DNA from 2 places in the Thalassospira indica genome. Region 2 is predicted to be linked to the other one. Evidence: riboswitches for the same ligand, from Rfam matches in the RefSeq annotation. Region 2 holds a riboswitch; the other holds the start of a gene.
What was found. Region 2 has a riboswitch for thiamine pyrophosphate ahead of DY252_RS10945 (ABC transporter ATP-binding protein). Riboswitches for the same ligand answer to the same signal wherever they lie in the genome.
Positions count from the first base shown of each region.

Region 1: linked by a shared signal. The riboswitch ahead of thiM (hydroxyethylthiazole kinase) and the one ahead of DY252_RS10945 (ABC transporter ATP-binding protein) in region 2 are both predicted to bind thiamine pyrophosphate.

Region 1 covers NZ_CP031555.1:489,285-492,699, reverse strand. The annotation lists gene DY252_RS02360 (Tex family protein) at 1-1,268, shown strand, start outside; TPP riboswitch at 1,386-1,492, shown strand; gene thiM (hydroxyethylthiazole kinase) at 1,563-2,372, shown strand; gene thiE (thiamine phosphate synthase) at 2,369-3,016, shown strand; gene DY252_RS02345 (hypothetical protein) at 3,196-3,415, shown strand, end outside.
Region 2 covers NZ_CP031555.1:2,317,522-2,320,936, forward strand. The annotation lists gene DY252_RS10940 (ABC transporter permease) at 1-571, opposite strand, end outside; gene DY252_RS10945 (ABC transporter ATP-binding protein) at 568-1,353, opposite strand; TPP riboswitch at 1,344-1,455, opposite strand; gene DY252_RS10950 (hypothetical protein) at 1,525-1,722, opposite strand; gene DY252_RS10960 (alpha/beta hydrolase family protein) at 1,826-2,950, opposite strand; gene DY252_RS10965 (acetoin utilization protein AcuC) at 3,102-3,415, shown strand, end outside.

The DNA.
Region 1 (3,415 bases), 1.8 Mb from region 2:
CCGAAGGCGCGATCAACACCATGGCTGCACTGGCGGCCCGCCATCAGATCGAACTGATCGCGATTGGCAATGGAACCTTTTCACGTGAAACCGACGAACTTGCCGGTCAGATGCTTAAACGCTTCCCGGCGCTTAAGGCCACCAAGGTCATCGTCAACGAAGCCGGTGCTTCGGTTTATTCCGCATCGCAGTTCGCAGCCGAAGAATTCCCCGACCTTGATGTTTCGCTTCGTGGTGCAGCCTCCATCGCACGCCGCCTGCAAGACCCGCTGGCAGAACTGGTGAAGATTGAACCGAAATCCATCGGTGTCGGCCAGTATCAGCATGACGTATCGGAAACCAAACTGGCCCGGTCGCTTGATGCCGTGGTTGAGGATTGCGTGAACGGTGTCGGGGTTGACCTTAACACCGCCTCCATCCCGCTTCTGACCCGTGTGGCTGGCCTGACCGAAACGCTGGCGCGCAATATCGTTGGTTATCGCGACTCCAATGGGGCGTTCCAGTCGCGTGCGGATCTTAAAAAGGTCGAGCGTCTTGGACCAAAGGCGTTCGAGCAGTGCGCGGGCTTCTTGCGTATTCGCGGCGCCAACAATCCGCTTGATGCATCGGCTGTGCACCCGGAAGCCTATCCGCTGGTCGAAAAGATCAGCGCCAAGGCCGCCAAGCCGTTGGCAGAACTGATCGGCGATTCGGCCTTTATCAAGACACTCCGCCCCGAAGATTTTGCCGATGACACATTTGGTGTCCCGACCATCCGCGACATCATCGCCGAGCTTGATAAGCCCGGCCGTGACCCGCGCCCGGAATTCAAGACCGCCAAATTCACCGAAGGTGTCAACGAGATCAAGGATCTGCGTACCGGCATGAAGCTTGAAGGTACCGTCACCAACGTCACCAATTTCGGCGCGTTCGTTGATATCGGCGTGCATCAGGATGGCCTTGTCCATATCTCGCAGCTGGCCGACAAGTTTGTCGAAGATCCCCGCCAGGTGGTCAAGGCAGGCCAGATCGTGTCGGTCACTGTTATGGAAGTCGACGCGCCGCGTAAACGTATCGGGCTTTCGATGAAATCTGCACCGGATTACGAAGGCACGCGTGAAAAACGCGCCGACAATCGCGGCGATGCACCGCGCGGCAACCGTCCGCAGCATTCATCAGGCCCGCGCCATCAGAGCGGCCAAAGCCGTGGCAATGCCCCTGGTAACGCTGGCGGCGATGGCGGTGCAATGGCCGCCGCACTCAAGGCCGCGATGGAACGTCGCAAGTAACCTATCAAAAAAAAGTCTTCGAAACGGCGGGATGGCATATACTATTCCGCCGTTTTTCTTTTGCCCAATCATGCCGATCGGATGAATTGACAGAAGACGGTTTAAAACCCATGTTGAGCACTCACCAAGGGGAGCCCCGACAAGGGGGCTGAGAAACTGCCGCGCAGTGACCCTTTGAACCTGATCCAGTTCATACTGGCGTAGGGACGGTGCGAACGCGGATTACGACGTTTTCCATCTTTCCGACTTCGAACTGGGTCTCCATACGCAAAGTTTCTGCAGTGGAGCCTCGACATGACGACCGAAATTTCCCAGACCGCGACTGAGCTTTTTGAACGCATGCGTGCCACCAATCCGTTGATTCAGTGCATCACCAATTATGTTGCGATGAACTACGCCGCCAATGTTTTACTGGCCGCTGGCGCCTCACCCGCGATGGTTCACACGCCTGAAGAATCCGGTGAATTTGCCGCGATTGCCGGGGCTCTCACGGTCAATATCGGCACTCTTTCGCCCAACTGGGTTGAAGGCATGATTGCCGCGGCCAAGGCGGCCAATAAAGCTGGCAAGCCCTGGGTACTTGATCCAGTGGCGCATTTTGCCACCGGGTATCGCCGCGATGCCGTGGCAGAGCTTTTGAAACTCAAACCCAGCGTCATTCGCGGCAACGCATCGGAAATCATTGCACTTGGCGGCGGTCAAAGTGCCGGTCAGGGTGTCGATAGCGGCGATCCGGTTGAGCAGGCCGAAGAAGCCGCACGCGGCCTTGCCATCGCACAAGGTGCCATTGTTGCGGTTACGGGTGAGGTTGATTTTGTCACTGATGGCAAACGATCCGTGCGCATTGCCGGTGGATCGGACCTGATGCCGAAAATCACCGCCACAGGCTGTTCGCTGACCGCACTTGTTGGCGCCTATCTTGCGGTTGCACCCGATCGGGCGTTTGAAGCCACCATTGCCGCCCTTGGCAATTTTGCCGTGGCGGGTGAAATCGCCGCCAAAACGGCAAACGGCCCAGCATCCTTCATGACCGCCTTTATCGATGGCCTGCATCGCCTTGATGGCGCGACTTATGCCAAGAACCTTCGGGTCAATGTTCAATGAAGTCGTTTGATCTATCGCTTTATCTCGTGCTTGATACCGATCTGTGTCGCGACCATTCGATGGTGGAAACCACGATGGCCGCGATTGCAGGCGGTGCCACCCTCATTCAGCTGCGCGATAAAAAGGCCGGGACCGAGGGCCTCATTCGCGTTGGTCGGGAATTGATGAAGGCGATGGAAGGCACCAACATACCACTGATCGTGAATGACGACATTGATGCCGCCATTGCCATTGGCGCACATGGCCTGCATGTCGGTCAGGATGATCTGCCATCGCAAATTGCCCGCGACCGCCTTGGCCCGGACAAAATCATCGGCCTGTCGATTGAAAGCGAAGATGTCGCGCAAAAGGTGGACCACACGATTGTCGATTATGTCGGCATCGGCCCGATATTTGCCACCGCGACCAAGCCCGACCATAAACCGGCAATCGGATTTGACGGGCTTGAAAAACTGGTGCGGATGGTCGGCCTGCCATCGGTTGCGATTGGCGGGCTTAAGGGTGAACACGCCCTGCCGGTTCTTGAAAGCGGTGCGAACGGTATTGCCGTTGTCTCGGCGATTTGTGGGCAGACTGATCCCGAACAGACCACCGCATATATCGCTAAAAAACTTAAATCAGCGCGGGCTTATCTGTCGCAGTAACCTTGGGCTTTCGCGGTTCAGATTTGCAATGATCAGGGCTGTTATGGGGCGCAAAACGCATGGCTGTTGCGCCCAAATAACAATGACCGGCACGGAAATGCCCCATTTGCGCCGTTAATTTTTCGGCTTCGTAGCGCAAGTTAGCAGGCATCAACCAAGAACAACCGCGCGAGGAAGCCATGCTGAGATCTCTGCGTAGTAAGCCGGTTGCCATTGCCCTGATTGGGCTTATGACGATCACGACAGCCGGGCTGGCTGCAATCAAGGTCGCACCCAAACCGACCACCGACAGCGTTACCATCCATTCCGAAATGGTCCGGGGTGAAGTGACCCTGCGCCACCCGGATGGCACCATCGCCATCAGGCGCGATTGCGTCCGGTTCCCGTGCAAAATTGACA
Region 2 (3,415 bases):
CAAAGGCGGGCAGGGCGGCGGGCAATCGGATATGGGTCAAAAGCCGCCAACGACTTGCCCCCATGGTACGCGCTAGATCAAGCCAGCCGGTTTCCGTCCGTGACAGGCCATCGAAAAAGGCGACGGTAACCGGGAAGAAAATGATCAGGGCCGCCATGGCGATCTTCGATGCCAGCCCAAAGCCCAGCCACAACACCAGAAGTGGCGCCAATGCAAAGAACGGAATGGCCTGCGAAACCAACAAAATCGGCATCAACCAGAAACGCACCGGCGAAAACAGCGCCATCGGAATGGCGGCCAGCGTACCAAGGGCGGCACCGGCAAACAGCCCGATCACGGTTTCGGCAATGGTGTATTTCGCATGATCCAGCAGGACGGCATGACGTGCGATCAGCGTGTGCCAAACATCGGCTGGTGGTGGCAGCATGTATTTCGGCGCACCGGTCACAATCACCAACAATTGCCAAGTGGCAATCAGCGCAATGATAATAATCAGCGGCCGCGCAAGGATCAGCCAGCGTTGCTCCGACAGTGCTTTTTTATTTGTATGAGGATTGTTTTGCATGCTCATGCCGCGCCCTCCGACCGCTCGGCACCGAGTTGGCCGAGCAGTTCGGCCTGCTGTGCCAGGATCTCGGGATCGGCAATGTTGCGCGGGCTTTGGCCCTTGGGCGTGATGGCGTCTTGCAAGCGTGCCGGGCTGCCTGTCAGGACATGAACCCGATCGCCAAGGCGCAATGCCTCAAGCGGGTCGTGGGTCACAAGCAACACCGTCTTGCCCCGCAGCACCCGTGCGGCCAGTTCCTGCAAACGCAGACGATTGAGCGGATCAAGCGCCGAGAACGGCTCGTCCATCAAAACGACCGGGCGATCTTCCATCAATGTGCGGGCAAGGGCTGCGCGCTGTTTCATGCCACCAGACAGTTCAGCCGGGCGCAGGTTTGCCGCATCACGCAATCCGACTTCGGTCAGTAAATGTGAGGCTTTCTCATAATCGGGTTTTTCGTGGCGTAAAACAGCACCGAGTACGACATTTTCAAGAACACTGCGCCATGGCAAGAGCAGGTCCTGCTGTGCCATATAGGCAACTCGACCCGTAAGCGCGATATTGTCCGAACAGGTGATGGTCCCGCTAACATCGCCTTCGACGAGGCCTGAGAAATAGCGCAAAAGCGTGCTTTTGCCGACACCACTTGGACCGAGCAGGCAGGTAAAGCTGCCCGCCTGCAAGGTCAGGTCTAGATCATGGAAAATATCGACGCTGTTGAAAGCCACGCGGGCCGCACGGAGCGCAATATCAAATCTGGTTGGATTGTTTTGCGCCATGTCGGGCGCGTGTTCTGTGCAGCGCATACGATCCTTCCTACGCCGGTCTTAACCGGTTCAGGTTCAAAGGGTCGTTCGGCAACACCAAACCTCTCAGCCGATTTACGATCGGCCCCCCCGGAGATCAGGCGACTATGCGCAGACAAATCGCTGCCGTCAAGTTTTGTAACAGTTCTTGGACTTGATCCTGATCACAGCTTACCAGTGCGCATCATGACGATGCAGCTTTCCTGCCGGATGATCCCAGTGATGTGGTGTTCCTGCGATACTGACCGGAAAGGCGATGCGTCGGGCCGGGCCCCAGTCTGTGACTTCTGCATGCGGGGCAATATCAGCATCTGTTTCCGCGGCGATCATGCCAATGCAGTCAGGCGCATGGCAGGCTGGATCGCGCATCTTTTTGAACAGCGCAAAAGTGGCAAGATCATTCGGCCACGCGCCAGCGTGTCCTGATACGATCCAAATTGGGCAGCATAATAAGTTACATCGGACCCTTGCGTCATCTGTACGGGGTCGAAGCCTCAACCACCTGCTTGATCCAGCCCGCGATCTTGTCAAACGTGCCGGGCGCATAGGCATACCGGCCAAGGGCAACATAAAGCATCTGGCGGGATGTCGGCATCTCGCTACTGAGCTGGTAGTTGAACAGATTGCTTCTAAGCAGCCCGTGCGTGGCATCAGGGATGACAACCACCTCATTTTCAGGATGTCGCCCGATCAGGATATCGCGATAGATGTCCGCATCGGATTTTGCATCCACATTCAGATCATCATGCCCCCACATGGCAAGTGTCGGTGTTTCAAGCTGCGCCAGGTCTGCTTTTGCGTCAGATGCAATATTGCGTTTTACGAATGCGTACCGGTCTGACGCCATCGGTGACGGATCACTGGTTTTTGCAAGGTAGGTTGCGTAACTTGCGTCGGGCGCAAAGATCACGGTGTCCCGGACGTGGTTGCGTTCGATTTGACGTTCGATATCTTCTTGTGTTGCACCATCGGCCAACAGGCGTTGGCGTGTATAAAAATCGCCCTGGTTTTGCCAGTTCACCGCCCCGCCAATGATGACATTAAAGGCATTGTCCGGGATCATCCGCGACGCTTTGGGGATTACCCAGCCCGCCTGGGAAAAACCGATAAAGCCGATTTGTTGTCGGCTTCCGGGATGGGCCGTTTTGATTGCGTCATACGCCGCAACGGCTTCGTTTGCGCGGTCGTTCATGGATTGCGAAAGCCAGTTTCCCGTGCTTTTGCCGACGCCGGCCTTGTCCCAGCTGTAAATACCGATCCCGCTATCGAGCAGGGCATTGATCAGGGGTAAATAGCCATCGCCCGCAAAGTGGTCCTGCGGGCCATCGCCGTGAACAAGAAGGGCAATCGGGCCTGTATGCTGCGCATCTGGCAAGATCAGGCTGCCAGACAGAACAGCATCATCGTGTGAAAAGCTGATCTGTTCAGTCGGGCGGTTGCTGATATCAAAGTCAGACAATCCGATAAGCGCAAGACTTCCGGGAACAGCAACAAGCAGCACAAACAGAACAATCGCCACCCTGACAAGGCGGCGGTAACGAATGCGGCGGGGCGATGGCACGGCACAGCCTTTCAGGTTGGTGGCAGCAAGGACCATTTGGCAGTGTTTGCAGATTGCGAGAAGTCAGGGGGGCCGTCAATTGCCTTGCAACCGGTTATGTCGATGAAATCAGGTGTTTAGCCCAAAAGCATCATGCCCGTAAGTGCAAGGCCCTAGGTCCTGAGCCTAGAATTGCACAAAACAGAACTTGAAAGAGCATCATGAAACGGTCAATGCTTTCGGCACTGCAACCAAATCTGCCTTGCGTGCCATTGTGATCCTTTCTGACGAGATACCTGACCACCGTATTGCCGATCCTGCCCCGCGCATGATTGCGGCCGAGATTTATCGTGGCTCAAGCTATGGTCCCAAGCATCCGCTGGCGATCCCGCGGGTGTCGCTGGTGGTGGATATGGTACATGCGCTGGGTTGGGTGGATGAAACCACCTATTTGACCGGGCCGGTGGCAACGCCCGACCAGCTCGCACGGTTCCACGACCCGGACTATATTTCCGCCGTGAT